DNA from 4 places in the Arthrobacter sp. TJ-266 genome. Region 4 is predicted to be linked to each of the others. Evidence: riboswitches for the same ligand, from Rfam matches in the RefSeq annotation. Region 4 holds a riboswitch; each other region holds the start of a gene.
The links. A riboswitch is a leader RNA that binds a small molecule or an ion and turns the genes downstream of it on or off. The one in region 4 is predicted to bind S-adenosylmethionine.

Region 1: it holds a riboswitch for S-adenosylmethionine, as region 4 does, so the genes downstream of both, AC4D12_RS13645 (LLM class flavin-dependent oxidoreductase) here and AC4D12_RS01455 (MetQ/NlpA family ABC transporter substrate-binding protein) in region 4, are expected to answer to the same signal.
Region 2: it holds a riboswitch for S-adenosylmethionine, as region 4 does, so the genes downstream of both, AC4D12_RS14630 (bifunctional o-acetylhomoserine/o-acetylserine sulfhydrylase) here and AC4D12_RS01455 (MetQ/NlpA family ABC transporter substrate-binding protein) in region 4, are expected to answer to the same signal.
Region 3: it holds a riboswitch for S-adenosylmethionine, as region 4 does, so the genes downstream of both, sfnG (dimethylsulfone monooxygenase SfnG) here and AC4D12_RS01455 (MetQ/NlpA family ABC transporter substrate-binding protein) in region 4, are expected to answer to the same signal.

What each region holds. Positions count from the first base shown of each region.
Region 1 is NZ_JBZCNC010000004.1:428,306-432,626, reverse strand. It holds gene AC4D12_RS13665 (TetR/AcrR family transcriptional regulator) at 1-52, shown strand, start outside; gene AC4D12_RS13660 (GNAT family N-acetyltransferase) at 164-469, opposite strand; gene AC4D12_RS13655 (SpoIIAA family protein) at 503-901, opposite strand; gene AC4D12_RS13650 (SDR family NAD(P)-dependent oxidoreductase) at 1,030-1,788, shown strand; SAM riboswitch class IV at 1,885-1,996, shown strand; gene AC4D12_RS13645 (LLM class flavin-dependent oxidoreductase) at 2,033-3,421, shown strand; gene AC4D12_RS13640 (methionine ABC transporter ATP-binding protein) at 3,560-4,321, shown strand, end outside.
Region 2 is NZ_JBZCNC010000005.1:26,837-31,157, reverse strand. It holds gene metX (homoserine O-acetyltransferase MetX) at 1-468, opposite strand, end outside; gene AC4D12_RS14630 (bifunctional o-acetylhomoserine/o-acetylserine sulfhydrylase) at 475-1,791, opposite strand; SAM riboswitch class IV at 1,868-1,984, opposite strand; gene AC4D12_RS14625 (VOC family protein) at 2,103-2,744, shown strand; gene AC4D12_RS14620 (DUF1540 domain-containing protein) at 2,846-3,133, opposite strand; gene AC4D12_RS14615 (CPBP family intramembrane glutamic endopeptidase) at 3,267-4,079, opposite strand; gene AC4D12_RS14610 (allantoate amidohydrolase) at 4,186-4,321, opposite strand, start outside.
Region 3 is NZ_JBZCNC010000003.1:70,549-74,869, forward strand. It holds gene AC4D12_RS08945 (LysM peptidoglycan-binding domain-containing protein) at 1-819, opposite strand, end outside; cyclic di-AMP (ydaO/yuaA leader) riboswitch at 825-1,010, opposite strand; gene AC4D12_RS08950 (hypothetical protein) at 1,183-1,413, opposite strand; SAM riboswitch class I at 1,543-1,646, shown strand; gene sfnG (dimethylsulfone monooxygenase SfnG) at 1,651-2,808, shown strand; gene AC4D12_RS08960 (O-acetylhomoserine aminocarboxypropyltransferase/cysteine synthase family protein) at 2,808-4,187, shown strand; gene AC4D12_RS08965 (CoA-binding protein) at 4,184-4,321, shown strand, end outside.
Region 4 is NZ_JBZCNC010000001.1:273,591-277,911, forward strand. It holds gene AC4D12_RS01450 (methionine ABC transporter ATP-binding protein) at 1-336, opposite strand, end outside; gene AC4D12_RS01455 (MetQ/NlpA family ABC transporter substrate-binding protein) at 403-1,290, opposite strand; SAM riboswitch class IV at 1,471-1,588, opposite strand; gene AC4D12_RS01460 (GAF and ANTAR domain-containing protein) at 1,977-2,708, shown strand; gene AC4D12_RS01465 (hypothetical protein) at 2,708-2,971, shown strand; gene AC4D12_RS01470 (hypothetical protein) at 3,041-3,376, opposite strand; gene AC4D12_RS01475 (aminodeoxychorismate lyase) at 3,721-4,321, opposite strand, start outside.

The DNA of each region.
Region 1 (4,321 bases), on a different contig from region 4:
CGAGGTGCTGATCGATGCGGCCCTGCCGGCGGGCGGACGCAGCTCGGCCTGATCCCGAGCGCGCGCGGTGTTGTCGGATCGACGCGGCTCGGCCTGATCAGTAACGCGGGCGGCGCCGACGGACAGGTTCCGCTCCGTAGGGGGCCGCGGAGGTTCGTCCGGCTCAGGCGGAGCGGTCGGTGAGGTCCTGGTATTCGGGATGGTCGTCGATGAACGCGGCCACGAACTCGCAGCGGGGCACCACCGTGAGGTTCTGCGATCGGGCGTCGTCGAGCGCGTGCCGGATCAGGACGCTGCCGATGCCTCTGCCCTCGAGGTCCTCGTCGACGACCGTGTGCGTGAAGACGATCGTGTCACCCGAGCGCTCGTAGGCGGCGATGCCCGCGGGGTTGCCGTCGAGCATAGCGACGTAGCGGGTCTTCGCGCCGTCGTCGCTGACGGAGATGTCGTCCTTCGTGTGCTCACTCATGGTCCCGACTCTGGCATCGACGAGCGCCGGTGGTCAACGCGCCGATTCCTGACCGGCAGGGGACTCGTGGTGGGTGGCGACGGCATCCCGACCGGGGGCATCGACGAGCCAGCTCAGGGCATCGGCCTCGGAGGAGAAGTACCGGGATGTCGTGGGGGAGCGGTGCGCGAAGCCGGACATCACCTCGTCCACGGCATCCTCGCCGACGATGGCCACGCGGCTGAAGCCGGTGTACGAACTCATGCCCACCCGTGCCTCCGGGGTGATGCCCGTGATCCCGTGCATGTGGACGAGGAGGGGCAGCGCCGTGGGGCCGTGGTGCTCGGCGAGGGCGCGGGCGGCAGCGACGGCGACGGGGTGGGTGACCTCCACTCCGCGTCGCCACCGCAGACGGAGGAAGCCCCTCTCGAGGTGGGTTGTGAACGGTTCCATGACATCCTTCGGCACGCGGAGGGGCAAGTGGTGAGCCAGCCTAGCAAGGGTGACTCCCACAATGGCGGGAGTATCCACAGGTGCACAGGGCCGACGTCTGGAGCCGTGCAGGTTGTAGCGTCAGGAGCATGACGCTGAGCATCCTGGTCACCGGCGCGAGTCGCGGCATCGGCGCCGGCATCGCCGTCGAACTCGCAGGCCGCGGGCACCGCCTGGGCGTGCACGCGGGCCGGGACGTCGACGCCGCGGAGTCGGTTCGCGCAGGTCTTCCCGGGGAGGGCCACGCCGTCGTCGTCGGTGATGTGGCCGATCCGGAGGCATGCGCGCGCATCGTGACGGACGCCGTCGGGGCACTTGGCGGGGTCGACGTGCTCGTCAACAACGCAGGGGTCTTCACCGCCCATCCGCTCGATTCCACCTCCTACGAGGAGTGGCAGCGTGCTTGGCAGCGCACGCTCGCCGTCAACCTGACCGGCCCGGCGAACCTCGCGTGGCTCGTCGCGCGCCATCTGATCGAACGCCCGCAGGGGCCCGACGGCGGCCGACTCGTCGCCGTCGGTTCGCGCGGCGCCTACCGGGGCGAGCCGACCACGCCCGCGTACGGCGCGAGCAAGGCGGCACTGCACTCCATGACGCAGTCGCTCGCGGTGGCACTGGCGCCGCACGGCATCCTCTCGGCCGCCGTGGCGCCCGGCTTCGTGGAGACCGCCATGGGCCGCACCGTGCTCGACGGCCCCGCGGGCGACGCCGTGCGCGCCCAGAGCGCCTTCAACCGGGTCGCGACGGCGGAGGAGGTGGCGCAGGCGGTGGCCTGGCTCGCCACCGATGCGCCGGTCTGGGTCAGCGGCACCGTGATCGACGTGAACGGCGCCTCCTACCTGCGGTGACCGCTGGTGACCCCGTCGCCGGAGCGGAGGTTCGTGACGCACTGTGACCCGGGAGGGTGGACGTCCGCGGAACACCCGGCCTAGGCTCGGACCCAGAATCACGAGTTCCAACGCAAAACCCTGGTTCGTTGGACGGCAACCCTCTCGCTGTAGCGGGGTGCCCCAGGTGAGGATTCGGTCCGGCTGAGCTGCCGGGCAAGTACGGCGCTCCCTCCACGGCAGTGCCTCGACACGAGGATTCTTCATGCCCGCTCCCGCACGGCACATCCGTTTCAACGCCTTCGACATGAACTGCGTGGGCCACCAGTCGCCCGGGCTGTGGCGGCACCCCGAGGACCAGTCCTGGCGCTACAAGGACCTGCGGTACTGGGCCGATCTCGCGCAGACGCTCGAGAAGGGTCTGTTCGACGGCATCTTCATCGCGGACGTCCTCGGCACGTACGACGTCTACGGCGGCTCCAACGAGGCGACGCTCCGGCAGGGCACGCAGACGCCCGTCAACGATCCGTTCCTGCTCGTCTCCGCCATGGCGCTCGTGACCGACCACCTCGGCTTCGGTGTCACGGCCGGCACGGCCTACGAGCACCCGTACCCCTTCGCCCGTCGCCTCTCCACCCTGGACCACCTCACCAACGGGCGGGTGGGCTGGAACGTCGTCACGGGCTACCTGCCCTCGGCCGCCCGCAACATGGGCAACGAGGACCAGCTCGAGCACGACGAGCGTTACGACCACGCCGACGAGTACCTCGAGGTCCTCTACAAGCTCCTCGAAGGTTCCTGGGAGGACGACGCCGTGGTCCGCGACCGCGCCACCGGCGTCTTCACCGACCCCGCCAAGGTCCACGACATCGGGCACGACGGCACCTACTTCACCGTTCCCGGCATCCATCTGAGTGAGCCCTCCCCGCAGCGGACCCCGGTGATCTACCAGGCCGGAGCCTCGCCCCGCGGTGTCCGTTTCGCGGCCGGAAACGCAGAAGCCGTGTTCGTCGGCGCGCCGACGAAGGCCATCCTCAAGGACTCCGTGTCCCGTATCCGGGACGCGGTGGAGGCCGCCGGGCGGGATCGCTATGCGGTGCGGATCTACACGATGCTCACGATCATCACCGACGAGACCGAGGAGAAGGCCCGGGCGAAGCACGCCGACTACCAGCAGTACGTCAGCTACGAGGGCGCCCTCGTCCTGCTGTCCGGCTGGCTCGGGATCGATCTCAGCATCTACGACCCCGACGAGCCACTCGGCAACGTCGAGTCGAACGCCATCCAGTCCGCCGTTGCGAACTTCCAGAAGGTGAACGACGACGGCGCCCCGTGGACGGTCCGCGACATCGCGGAATGGGCGGGGATCGGAGGGCTCGGACCGCGGATCGTCGGCTCCGGCGCCCAGGTGGCCAATGAGCTCCAGGCGTGGGTCGACGAGACCGACGTCGATGGATTCAACCTCGCCTACGCCATCACACCCGGCTCCTTCGAGGACGTCATCACGCACGTGATCCCCGAGCTGCAAAGGCGCGGCGCCTATCCCACGGGGTACGCCGAGGGGACACTGCGTCAAAAGCTGTTCGGTAAGGGCGACCGCCTGCCCGAGGACCACCGCGGAGCGCGGTACCGCCTCCAGACCGTCCGCCCCTGACGCATCCCTGACGCGTCCCTGACGCGCTCATGAACCGACGTCCGGCGCCGTCGTCCTGCGTCAACCTCCGGCACTGATTCCCGGTTCCGCCGTCCAGCGCCGTTCTATCGATCCACTCCGCCCTTTCCGAGGAACCCCATGATCTCTCTACGACACCTGACCAAGACCTATGGCCACGGCGGCACCGCCGTCACCGTTCTCGACCGACTCGATTTCGAGGTGCCCACCGGGCGCATCGCGGCCGTCGTCGGGCCGAGCGGTGCGGGCAAGAGCACCCTCGCCCAGTGCATCAACCTGCTGGAGCGTCCCACCTCGGGGTCCGTGGTGGTGAACGGCGAGGACCTGTCCGGCCTGCCCGAGAAACACCTCCGCGAGGCACGGCGCCGCATCGGCACCGTCTTCCAGTCCTCGAGTCTGCTGAGCCGGCGCACGGCCGCCGAGAACGTCGCCCTGCCCCTCGATTTCCTCGGCGTGACACCGCAGGAGACGGCGGCCCGTGTGCACGAGTTGCTGGACCGCGTGGGGCTCGCCGACAAAGCCGGGTACTACCCGTTCCAGCTCTCGGGCGGCCAGGCGCAGCGGGTCGGGATCGCACGCGCGCTCGCCCTGCGACCCAGCATCCTGCTCGCCGACGAAGCCACGTCGGGGTTGGACCCGGACACCACACGCTCCGTCGTCGGGCTCCTCCGAGAACTCCGGGACGATCTCGAGCTGACGGTCGTCCTCATCACCCACGAGATGGACACGGTGCGTCAGGTCGCGGACACCGTGGCGCGGCTCGATCACGGGCGGATCGTGGAGCAGGGCTGCCTGGTGGACCTGCTGACCTCGCACGAATCCCGGCTCGGGAGGTCGTTGCAGCCCCGCCGCGGACACGCCGGTGCCGAGAGCGGAACCCGC
Region 2 (4,321 bases), on a different contig from region 4:
CACGGAGTGCCAGCGCTCGACGCCGAGGAGGTCGGCGAGCAGCGCTTCCGCGCGGACGGAGTCGCGGATGGTCACGAACGGGAAGCGGGAACCCCAGGGCGTGCCGTCCGGGGCGAGACTGCCCGGCCCCGTCGAGCCGTAACATCCACCCAGCATGTTGACCGACACCACGAAGTACCGGTCGGTGTCCACGGTGCGGCCCGGACCTACCAGGCCGTCCCACCAGCCGTCCTCCTCGGACTCCCCCCGCGCCACGTGCGAGCTGCCGGTGAGGGCATGCTGCACGAGGACTGCGTTCGAGGCGTCACTGTTGAGCCGTCCCCAGGTCTCGTACGCGAGGTGCACCTCGGGCAGCACTCCCCCGGTCTCGAGGTCCAACGGGCCGATCGACGCGACGCGGAGGATTCCGTCTCCGGCGGGATCGGCGGCGTCGGCCGCGGGCCTCAGGACAACAGGGGGGTGGGTCACGGGTGGTCAGGCTCCTTTGGCGGCGCGGAACCCCGCGTCGAGGTCGGCGAGGATGTCGTTGATGTTCTCGAGGCCCACGGACAGCCGCACGAGGCCGGGACGCACGCCCGCGGTGAGCTGCGCCTCCGCGCCGAGCTGGCTGTGCGTCGTCGACGCCGGATGGATGACGAGCGAGCGGACGTCACCGACGTTCGCCACGTGCGAGTGCAGTTCGAGTCCGTCCACGAACCGCGTGCCCGCCTCGTGCCCGCCGGCGATGTCGAAGCTGACGATCGCGCCGGTCCCGTTCCGCCCGTACTTCCTGCCGCGCTCGTACCAGGGACTGGACGGGAGGCCGGCGTAGGCCACGCGCTCGACGTCGTCGTGGGCCTCCAGCCACTCGGCGACAGTCTGCGCGTTCTGGACGTGCCGCTCGATCCGCAGGCTGAGCGTCTCCAGCCCCTGCGCGATCAAGAAGGCGTTGAACGGCGACACCGCGGCGCCGAGGTCCCGCAGCAGCTGCACGCGTGCTTTCAGGATGTAGGCGAGGTTGACACCGAGGGCGCTGCCCACCCCGAGGTCACGCGCATAGACGAGTCCGTGGTAGCTCTCGTCGGGGGTGTTCAGGCCGGGGAAGCGGTCCGGGTACCGCGCGAAGTCGAAGTTCCCGGAATCGACGATCACGCCGGCGATGGCCGTGCCGTGCCCGCCGAGGTACTTGGTGGCCGAGTGCACCACGATGTCCGCACCCCACTCGATGGGTCGGATCAGGTAGGGCGTCGAGAGCGTGTTGTCGACGATCAGCGGGAACCCGTGCTCGTGGGCGACGGCGCTGATCCCCTCGAGGTCCAGGACGTCCTGCCGCGGATTGGAGACCACCTCGCCGAAGAACAGCTTGGTGTTCGGCCTGATCGCGGCGCGCCACTGCTCGAGATCGTCCGGATCCTCGACGAACGTGGTCTCGATACCGAACTTCCGCAGCGTGTGCTTGAAGAGGTTGTAGGTTCCGCCGTAGAGGCTCGGGCTCGCGACGATGTGGTCGCCCGCCTCCGCGATGTTGAGCACGGCGAACGTCTCCGCGGCCTGGCCCGAGGCGAGCAGCAGGGCGCCGACGCCGCCCTCCAGGCTCGCGATCCTCGTCTCCACCGCCTCCTGGGTCGGGTTGCCGATACGCGTGTAGATCGGCGCGAGTTCCGTCAGCGCGAAGCGGTTGGCGGCACTCTCCGCGCTCGGGAAGACGAACGACGACGTCTGGTAGATGGGGAGCGCGCGCGCCCCCGTTGCGGAGTCCGGCTCCTGGCCGGCGTGGATCTGGCGTGTCTCGAAAGACCACTCGTTGGACATGATGCTCCCTGTAGGAAGGGGCCTCGCTGGTGTCCGGAACCTGCCGACGTCTCGCCCAGGTCACCGGGCCGTCACGGGCCCGCGCTTGCGCGACGCCGGTCCGGCGTCGAGCCTGGTCTTCACCCGGGGCACCCCACCGCGGTTGGAGGGTTGCCGGCCAGCAAGCCGGGGCTTCGTGCTGGCACTCATGACCTGACTCCATGGAAGCGCACGGCCCCGCTGGAGGCAAGCCGTATGACACTTCGTGAAGGGACGAACGAGTAAGGCGAACCTAAGTCGAGACGTGGATCACTTAGTGCCAAGATATCGGCATGCGCCTGGATCATGTGTCGTACGCCTGTGAACCCGACGGTCTCGCCGCCACCGCCGAGCGGATCTCTACCAAGCTCGGGACGGACGCGGTGAGAGGCGGTGTGCATCCCCGCTTCGGTACACGGAACATGATCGTGCCCCTGGTCAACGGCCAGTACCTCGAGGTCGTGGAGGTCCTCGACCACCCCGCCTCGGACAAGGCCCCCTTCGGTCAGGCCGTCCGCGCCCGCTCCGAAGCCGGAGGCGGCTGGATGGGCTGGTGCGTGGCGGTGGACGACCTCGGTCCGTTCGAGGAACGCCTCGGACGCAGCGCCGTCCCGGGCAACCGCAAATTTCCCGACGGCCAGGAACTCTCCTGGCAGCAGATCGGCATCAAGGGCCTCATCGCCGATCCTCAGGTGCCCTACCTCCTCCGCTGGGACGAGGGTACCGAGGCCCTGCACCCCTCCCTCGCGCGTGCCGCATCGGTGAAGCTCGACTGCCTGACCATCGCCGGCTCGTCCGAGCGCGTCACCGAGTGGCTCGGCACGGAGGTCGAGGAGACGCTCGACGGCGTCCAGGTCCAGTGGATCGCCCCGAACGGCACGCCGGGCGTCATGTCCGTGACGTTCGAGACCGCCCACGGGCGGGTCGAGATCTAGCACGCAGCACTCTGCTCAGAAGAAGCTCAGACGAAGCTCAGACGAAAGGGACCGGCCGACGGCCGGTCCCTTTCTGTGTTCGTCAGTGGTTCGGCGCCGGCTCAGGCGTGGGTATAGGTCAGGCAGTCGGCGGCCTCGGCGCCGGGACCGACCTTGACCGCGGGTGCCGTGCACAGGAGATCCGCGTTGAACGAGCACTCCGAGCGCTGGCACGCCCCGACATGGGCGAGCATCTTCGGCAGTCCGCCGCTGATGGACGTGTCGATGAACGTGGCGCACGAGGCGTGCTCCTCGCTCCCGGACACCGTGATGGCGACCGCCGTGCAGCCGTCATGGTTGAAGGAGCAGTTGTGGACACTGCATTCGGAGACACTGGTGACGACGCTCATGATTCCTCCTGGGGGTGCGGCGGATCCTGACGGCGGAATCCGTACTTCTGCTCAATGAATTCACGGTAACACCGGTAATTGCGAATAATTTAGTCATGATTTGTGCGCGATAAAAGAAAAGGTAAGCCTTGGCTCAGCTACCTATTCCGATGGCCGGGCCGATCAGGGCGAACCCCACGAACCCGGTGATGTCGATCAGCGCGTGCGCGATCACGAGCGGCATGACGCGCTTGGTGCGCGTGTAGAACCAGGCGAAGAGCAGCCCCATCATCACGTTGCCGATGAACGGACCGAACCCCTGGTACAGGTGGTAGCTCCCCCGCAGGAGGGCACTCGTGATGATGATGGCGGGCGTCGACCACCCGAGTTCGCGCAGACGCAGCATGAGGTAGCCGACCACGATGACTTCCTCCAACACGGCGTGCCGCACCGCGGAGAGCACCAGCACCGGCACGGTCCACCAGTACTCGTCGAGCGCGGCCGGGACGATCGCCGTCGTGATGCCGAGAGCGCGGCCGGCCGCGTAGACGCCGAGCGTGCCGACGCCGATGATCCCGGCGAGGCCCACACCGAAACCGAAGGTCCTCAGCGGGCGGTCGAAGGTGAACCCCAGACGCCGGAAGGCCGATGTCCCCTGTCCGCTCAGGAGGAACAGCACCAGGGCGACCGGCACCAGCGCGAAGAAGATCCCGAGCAGCTGGTAGGTCAGGTCGATGTACTGGCGGTCGTCGAGCACCGGGTTCAACGTGGTGGTCTGTGCGGCCAGGGGCCCGCGGGACAACTTGTCCACGAGGCTCACGACGGCGTAGACGCCCGACTGCCCGAGCGAGAGCCCGAGCACGATCAGCAGTTCGGCCGTGATCCGGCGTCGCGGCGGCTGGACCGTCGGGACGGAGGAGCTTCGGTCGGTCGAGCGTCGATCGGTGGGGCGTCGGTCGGTGGACATGGCGCCATCATTCCAGCGGCGGCTGGTGTTTCCCAGCGCGGCGGCACCGGAGCAGGCCTCCGATCCCAGCGGGGCCGGCGTAACCCTCACCGACCGGACGGCGACGTCAGAGCAGGTCCTCGAGGACGTCCGCGAGGGCGATGGCTCCCGCGTCGGCGTCCTCGCGCTCCACGAACTCCTCGGGCGAGTGGCTGATACCCGTGGGATTGCGGACGAACAGCATCGCGGTGGGTGCGATGCTG
Region 3 (4,321 bases), on a different contig from region 4:
GCTGCTGATGACCTGACCGCCACCGGCGTAGACCGCCACGTGACCGCCGGTGATCACGAGGTCCCCGGGAGCCGGGGCGGACACCCGGGCGCCGAACTGGAAGAACTGAGCCGGGCCGAGGTCGCCCACGGAGATCCCGGCGGCACGCAGTGCCTTCTCGGCCAGCACGGTGCAGTCCTGGACGGCGCCGGCGCGAAGCTGCGCCTGAGCCGATCCGAGGATGGCCGCTGCCGCATTGCCCGAGGGCGCTGCAGCGACCGACGAGGCGTGCACGGGTACCGGGGTGATCGCTGCCGAGGCCAGGTAGACACCCGACCCGGGCGCCGTGGACACGGCCGGTGCAACAGCGGCGGCCTGCTGGTAGGCAGGAGCCGCAGGTGCAGCGGCAACCGGAGCGGACACCGTCTGGGCCGGCGCGGTGACGGCCGATCCGGCGGTGGGGATCGTGATCGACTGACCGGGGAAGATGACCGATGCGAGCGAGAGGCCGTTCGCGGTCAGGACCGAGGTGAGGTCCGCTCCGTAGCGTGCGGAGATGGCACCCAGGGTGTCACCGGCGGCGACGGTGTGCGTGGAGCCGGCGACAGCAGGGGCCGCCACGGTGGAGGCCACCGAGGTGTAGTTCGTCGCGGCGTCGGTGTAGGTGCCGGCGTTGGCCGTTCCCATCGCACCGAACGCGAGGCCGGAGGTGACCGCGATGACGGCGACCGGGCGGCCGACGGTCGTTGCGTGCGCGCCGGCGATGCGGCCGAGTGCCTGCAGTGCGAGGTTGCCCTCGACGTCGGCCCTGTGGCGCGCCGGTGAAGTGATTCGTGACATGGTTCTGTACCTCTCCCATGCCTGCGGGGTGAGCTGTCGGGTTCGGATGGGAGTCACCCGGCCGCGGACACCGCTGGATACGGCGGTGGTGTGCGACTTAACCCCGAGGACGCCTGCAGGGAAACCTGGGCGCCCGGTGGAACTGATGGTTCCCCCGTCCCTGCCTTTCGTGTGTGCGGACGTATTCCGGTCGGCGGCAGGGCTCGGCAATCCGTCCGGAAGCGTCTCACGTGGACGGAGACGCTGGTGTGACCCTAGCCGGACCCTCGTCGGTTTGTCACATTTGCGTAACGGGACGTACCATCTGGCGCCGGCCTTCTTGACAGGCCTCCGCCAGGAGGTGCCCGGGGCCCGCACAAGCCCTCATCGGCGGACGCGACGCCAGCGGCGGACGGCAAGGGCCGTGCCCATCGCACTGACCGCGAGCAGCACACCCTGCTGCACGTAGAAGCCCGCCGACATGCTGCCGCCGGAGACTCGCGCGGTCAGGAGGAGGCTACTGACCAGCGTGAGGCTGAGGAGCGCGCCGACGATCACGAGGGTGCTCCAGAAGCGCCGCTCCTGAACCCGCGCTGCCCTCCGCCATCCGTCCATCCACTTACCCTAGGCGGGGCGCGGCCGTCACTGCCCGGGCTGCCACCGCCCGGCGTACGTCCGCCCCGAAGGCCTTCGTGGGAGGACACATTGTTTGGATCCCTCCGGAGCGGCTGTCAGACTCGGGAGTGACCATCCCGAGCGGCTGAGAGATCTGGCTCACTGACGCCGCAGCAACCCTGGCCTCCGCGTACCGCGGCGACAGTAGGGTGCTACTGCCAGACCGATGGAGGATCCATGAGCGTCGCAGACCTGTCCACTCCCCTGAAATTCGCCTACTGGGTGCCCAACGTGAGCGGTGGCCTGGTGGTCTCGACCATCGAGCAGCGCACCAGCTGGGACTTCGAGTACAACCGCGACCTGGCCCGCATCGCGGAGAACGCCGGATTCGAGTACGCGCTCTCGCAGACCCGGTACGCGGCGTCCTACGGCGCGGACAAACAGCACGAGGCCACGAGCTTCTCCCTCGCCCTCCTCGCGGCGACGGAGAAGCTGAAGGTGATCGCCGCCGTCCACCCCGGCATGTGGCACCCGGGGGTCCTCGCGAAGTTCATCATCACGGCCGACCACATCTCGAACGGTCGCGCCGCCGTGAACATCGTCTCCGGCTGGCTGAAGGACGAGTTCGTCAACTTCGGCCTCGAGTGGCTGGAGCACGACGAGCGCTACGTACGCACCGAGGAGTTCATCCGCGTGCTCCGCGGCCTCTGGACGGAACAGGGCTACAGCCAGGCGGGGAAGTACTACGACATCAACGACTTCACCCTGAGCCCGGCGCCCGTGGACGTGCCCGGCCGCCCGCACCCCGAGATCTTCTTCGGCGGCAACTCGACGGCCGCCCAGGCGACCGCGGGCCGCGTGGCCGACTGGTACTTCTCCAACGGCAAGGACCTCGAGGGGTTCAAGGAGAACATCGCCGGGGTGCAGGCGTCCGCCCTCGAGGCGGGCCGCCGGCCGCGCTTCGGCCTGAACGGCTTCGTGATCGCACGGGACTCCGAGAAGGAGGCGCGCGAGACGCTCCGTGAGATCGTCGCGAAGGCGCACCGCCCGGCCGTCGAGGGGTTCCGCGACGCCGTCCAGGAGGCGGGCGCCTCCACGAAGGACGGCAAGGGCATGTGGGCCGACTCCTCCTTCGAGGACCTCGTGCAGTACAACGACGGCTTCCGGACACAGCTCATCGGCACGCCCGAGCAGATCGCCGAACGCATCGTCGAGTACAAGAAGATCGGCGTGAACCTCTTCCTCACGTGCTACCTCCACTTCCAGGAGGAGGTCGCCGCGTTCGGCAGGGACATCCTCCCGATCGTCCGCGAACTCGAGGCGGACGCCGCCCGCAAGGCCGGCGTCGACGTCGAGCTCCCTCCCACCCTCCAGACCAGCAAGGCAGGCTTCTGATGGCTGACCGTTCCTTCGGCTTCCGCACGCGCGCGCTCCACGCCGGCGGCACCCCCGACGCCACCCACGGCGCCCGGGCCGTCCCGATCTACCAGACGACGTCGTTCGTGTTCAAGGACACCAATGACGCCGCCAACCTCTTCGCGCTGCAGAAGTACGGCAACATCTACTCGCGCATCGGCAACCCGACGGTCGCGGCGTTCGAGGAGCGCATCGCCTCCCTCGAGGGCGGTATCGGCGCGGTGGCGACGGCGTCGGGCATGAGTGCGGAGTTCATCACCTTCGCGGCCCTCTGTCAGGCGGGCGACCACATCGTCGCCGCCTCCCAGCTGTACGGCGGGACGGTGACGCAGCTCGATGTCACGCTGCGCCGGTTTGGCATCGAGACCACCTTCGTTCCCGGTACCGATCCGGCCGACTACGCCGCCGCCATCCGCGAGAACACCAAGGCCGTCTACGCCGAGGTCATCGCGAACCCCTCTGGCGAGATCGCGGACCTCGCCGGGCTGGCGAAGGTGGCCCACGACGCCGGCGTGCCCTTCATCGTCGACTCGACCCTCAGTACGCCGTACCTCGTGCGGCCCATCGAGCACGGCGCGGACATCGTGATCCACTCCGCCACCAAGTTCATCGGCGGGCACGGCACCACGCTCGGCGGAGTGATCGTGGAGAGCGGGCGGTTCGACTGGGGCAACGGCAAGTTCCCCATGATGACCGAACCCGTGCCCTCCTACGGCAACATCCAGTGGTGGGCGAACTTCGGCGAGTACGGCTTCCTCACGAAGCTGCGCACCGAGCAACTCCGCGACATCGGGCCATCGCTCTCCCCCATGTCTGCCTTCCAGCTCCTGCAGGGCGTGGAGACCCTCGCGCAGCGCCTCGACGAGCACCTCGAGAACGCCCTCGCCGTCGCACGGTGGCTGGAGGCGGATCCGCGCGTCGAGTACGTCAACTACGCCGGGCTGCCATCCCACCCGCACCACGAACGCGCCCGCAAGTACCTGCCACAGGGCCCGGGTTCGGTGTTCAGCTTCGGCGTCACCGGCGGGCGGAAGGCGGGCCAGAAGTTCATCGAGTCGCTGCAGATCGCCTCGCACCTCGCGAACGTGGGTGACGCGCGCACCCTCGTGATCCACCCGGGCTCGACGACGCACCAGCAGCTCTCCACCGAGCAGCTCGCCGCGGCAGGCGTCCCCGAGGACCTCGTGCGGATCTCCGTGGGCCTCGAGGATCTCGACGACATCCTGTGGGACCTGGACCAGGCGCTCACCCTCGCCGTCGACACCCCGGACGAGGCCTTCGACGACCTGCCGCAGGAAGCGGCGGGCGAGAACGACGATGACGCATCGGTGACGCGCGCAGTGGGAGTGGGAGCATGAGCGGCACGCAGTCGATCCGTACCTGGGAGGGGCCCTCGGCTCCCGAGCGCCTGGCACTCCTTCGCCGTGCGCGGTCGGTGGCGATCGTCGGCGCCTCTGACAAGCCGTCCCGGGCGTCGTACTTCGTCGCCACC
Region 4 (4,321 bases):
CAGCGGGTACGCCACGTTGTTGAACACCGTCTTCGCGCTGAAGAGGTTGAACTGCTGGAAGATCATGCCGATGTCGAGGCGCAGTTTCCGCAGCCGGCGGTCGGGGACGCCGGTGACCTGCTGGCCGTCGACGACGATCTCGCCCGACGTGGTGCTCTCCAGGGCGTTGATGAGGCGGACGAGCGTGCTCTTGCCCGCTCCCGAGTAGCCGATGATGCCGAAGATCTCGCCGGCTTCGATGTCCAGGCTGACGTCGTCGATCGCGGTGACCGGGGGATCGCCCCGGCGGGCCGCGGGAAAGCTCTTGGTGACGTTCCGCAGTTCGATGAGCGGCATGGTCGCCTTTCTGACATGCCGACGGCCGGCCGGGGTGCGGCCGGCCGTCGGAGGGTGGTGGAGCGGTCAGCCCTGGGCGCGGGTGTCTTCCTCGACGCGCTCGAGGGTGGACTGGAGCTCCTCGGCGGGCACCTTCACGAACTCGGCCGTCCCGCCCGAGGTCTCCTGGACGTCGTCGAGCACGGCCTGCGTGTCCTGGTAGATGCTGACGAGGCGCTGGTAGGTCTCGTTGTCCTTCTCCCCGCTTTGGGAGGCGAACACGTTGACGTAGGCTGCGGCCGCCGGGTCCGTCGGGTCGTCCTTCGCGATGGCGTCATCGAAGCTGAGCCCGGCGTCCTGCACGAAATCGTTGTTGATGATGGCTGCTGCGACGTCAGGGAGCGACGTCGGGGTGAGCGCGGCATCCAGCGTGGTGACGGTGACGCGGGATTCGTCGGCGATCACGTCGTCGATCGTGGAGAACGCGCTGCCGCCGTCGCGCAGGGTCAACAGACCGGCCGACTGCGCGACGAGGAGGCCACGCGCGAGGTTCGACTCGTCGTTGGGGATGGCGATGGTGGCGCCGTCGGGGATGTCCTCGACGGACTCGTACTGGGTGGAGTAGAGGCCCAGCGGGTAGATGGCGGTGGAGCCGACGGGCACGAGGTCGGACTCGCTCGAGACGTTGTAGCGCGCGAGGTACACCAGGTGCTGGAACTGGTTGAGGTCCAGCTCGCCCTCGGAGAGCGTGGGGTTGGGCTGCGTGTACTCGGCGAAGTCGACGATCTCCACGGAGATGCCTTCGTCCTCGGCGGCCTGTGTGAACGCGGCCCACTCGGGGTCACTGGCGCCGACGACGCCGATGCGGACGGTCTCGGAGCCACCTGCGGCGTCTCCGCCGGAGAGGCCGCAGGCGGTGGTCAGGGCGAGGAGGGGGACGACGGCGGCGGCGAGCAGCCTGCGTGAGGTGATCATGGGTGTGTCCTTCGAGATGGCACGGCGGTACCGCGGAACTGCAGGGGGGCGTGACGAGGGAGGGCGCGCTGCCGACGGGGCAGCGACGAGGTGGGAATGACTTTCAGGTGACACGCTCGCTGTTCTGGGCTGAGCGTTGGGCGGTCCCTCCAGGGACAAGACCCCTCGGAGGACCGCACGACGCCGTACTTGCCAACCGGGGGACTTGACCCGGCGGCCCAATCTTCACCTGGAGCACCCCACTACGGGAGAGGGTTGCTGTCCAGCCGGCCAGGGCCTGTGGCTGGAACTCATGATTGCTAGGACGACGCTAGGACATCGGAGCGCGGCGGGTCAAAAAGGCCGGGGGAAGGAGCGTCATGCAGCGCCATATCGAGCGCCGTCGGGCAGTCGGGCCGATCCAGATGGACCGTGCCGGACGACGTGGTCCACGGGTCCCGCCTGCCGCAGGTGCAAAGCCTTTCGACGCCGGTGACGCGAACGGTCGCTCGAAGCGGGATCGGCTCACGGGTGCTGACGGACGGGCAGACGCGTCGCTGGGCCGGTTGGTCCGACACCGCCGGTTTGTCTTATACTCGACGTCGGTTTTCCGTCTCAGTGGAGTCCGATGGGGTTGAGCAGCCGGCTTCCAACCTGCAGGGGTCATACCCTGATCAGGTCGATGCAGCGCAGTTGAAAGCTCCCCCGTGAAGACGACACCACCCGCCCCTGAGCTCCTGGAGATCTTCGGGCGCACCTACGGATACCTCCTGACAGAGCAGACCGCTCATGACGCAGTCGACGGTCTTGCGGAAGTCGCCCGCGACGCCATCGGCGCCGCGCAGGGCGCAGGGGTGAGCGTTCTCAGCCATGATGGGAGGCGGTTGAGCGTCGGCGCGACGGACGAGGACGTGCTCGAAGCAGATGACCTGCAGTACGAGTTCGGTGAGGGCCCTTGCTTCGCCGCCTGGTCCACCGGTACCCCCGTCATCATCGAGGACACCCACGCCGATGAACGGTGGCCACAGTGGACGGCCGCGGCAGCTTCTTCTGGGATCCGGTCCTGCCTCAGCGTGCCGTTGATGCGCAAGAAGGAGGGGCTGGGTGCGATGAAGGTCTACTCCGACCAGCCCAACGCGTTCACCAGTAACGATCAGCGGATCCTGACGAATCTCGCCCGGGCCTCAGCGGTCCTGCTGGGACACATCCAGACCAGCGACACCCCGCAGCGCATCAGCGACGAAGTCAAAGCGTCTCTTGCCGACCGGGACACCGTAGGTATCGCCCGTGGTGTCCTCATGGAACGACTGGGTATCGACAAGCAGACAGCGATGGAGCACCTGGTCGAACTCGCGGCTGAGGAGAACACGTCGGTCACGGTGATCGCGGCCCGGCTCAGCGAGCGGTCGGATGGGCCAGGCGCCGTCAGCGGTCCGTGATGATCAAGCTGCCACCCGAAGAACAACGCCTGCGCACGCTCGAAGCCATCCATCAGAGTGGGCTCCACATGGAGGACGTCTGGATCCACTACTTCTCCATCGGCGGTGACGTCGACGAATTCCAACTCGACGGGTATCTCCGTGGTCTGATCAGCGCGAGAAGCTCCGACCGGAACCTCATCTCCCATGCAGTCAACGAGTTGATCAGCGACCTGCCGCGTCCGGCTGCGCCCTACAACGACGAGGCCAGGTCCGACTTCTGACGCTGGGACTCCCGGACGGGACGCCTGATGAGCGTGTATCAGCTCCGCATCGGGCGGGTTCCTCGGTCGTCAGTGCACGTCGCCGACCTGGTCACCCCAGCTGGGCGTCGCTGGTTGTCCGACCAGCGCATCGAGTATCTTGCGAGCCCTCCTGGTGTAATCCCTGACATCGAACTCGTCACCGCGGCTGTAGATCGTGCCGAGCGTGAAAGCGATGCGTTCGACCGTCTCGTCGTCGATGGTGATCCGATGAATGCCCCGCTCGGAGTCGGCGGCATCCGCGGCGGAGATGGCCCGGGTGATGCGCTCGGGGGTGGTCGCGTCGGGTGACTGGGTGAAGGCGTCGAGAGCCGATCTGACCCGGGGGTCGAGGGGCGCCCGGTCGGTGACGGTCTCGGTGCTCATCCGGATACCGTACTTCTCCGACAGGAGAAAGACGGTATCCCGACGTGCCCCGAGCTCCGATGGCCCACGGTCCTGTCGCCCAGAGGTTATGACGAGCGTGATCGGCAGCGTGCCGCTCGCGGCAGCGTCTGCTCTGTCAGCAGCCGTCCATGGGAAGGCTCCGGGATCGGCGATGATCGGTACGCGGCGATGTACTCTGCTGGTTGCTGTCCCCAGGGGTACCAGGACCCGTTCATCTCGTGCGCGAAGCGGGCGATCACGGCGAACGAGACGTGAGACCACGCCCCCGACGTACGGGCAGGGCCCCCTCTGTGGAGCGGGATCACAGCGTTCAGCCGAGCGGCTCAGACGAAGCGGTCCACCAGGTCACTGAGCTCCGCGGTCAGCGACGGCGAGGTGCGGAGCTCCTGCCCGTCGAGTGACAGCACGGGAGCGAGCAGCCGGATGCTCGAGATGAGCCACACGGCGTCGGCGTCGAGGAGGTGATGCGGCTCGAGCGGGCCGTACCCGAGCTCCCAGCCTTCCCTCTTCGCCGCGGCGAAGAGCGCGCTCTGCGATGTCCCGGCGAGGATGCCGCTCTCGAGCTGCGGGGTGAGCAGTGTCTTCACACCGTCGCGGTCATGGGCGAGGAGAACGGTCGACGTCGGGCCCTCGAGCACCTTGCCGTCGGACGAGGTGAAGATGACGTCGTCGGCGCCCTGCGCTTTTGCGTAGCGGACCGCGGCCATGTTGACGGCGTAGGAGAGCGTCTTGGCGCCCATCAGCAGCCACGGCGCGCGCTGCGCCACCGTGCTGTCGTACCCGCGTTCGAGGAACAGGACCTTCAGGCCGGCCTCGCGCTGCCGGACGGTCGCGGCGGGCACCGGCGCCACCTGGACCCACGCCGTCGCGCGCCCCGAGCCCTCGACACCGCGCGTGGCCATCAGCTTCACGACGGCGGTGGTC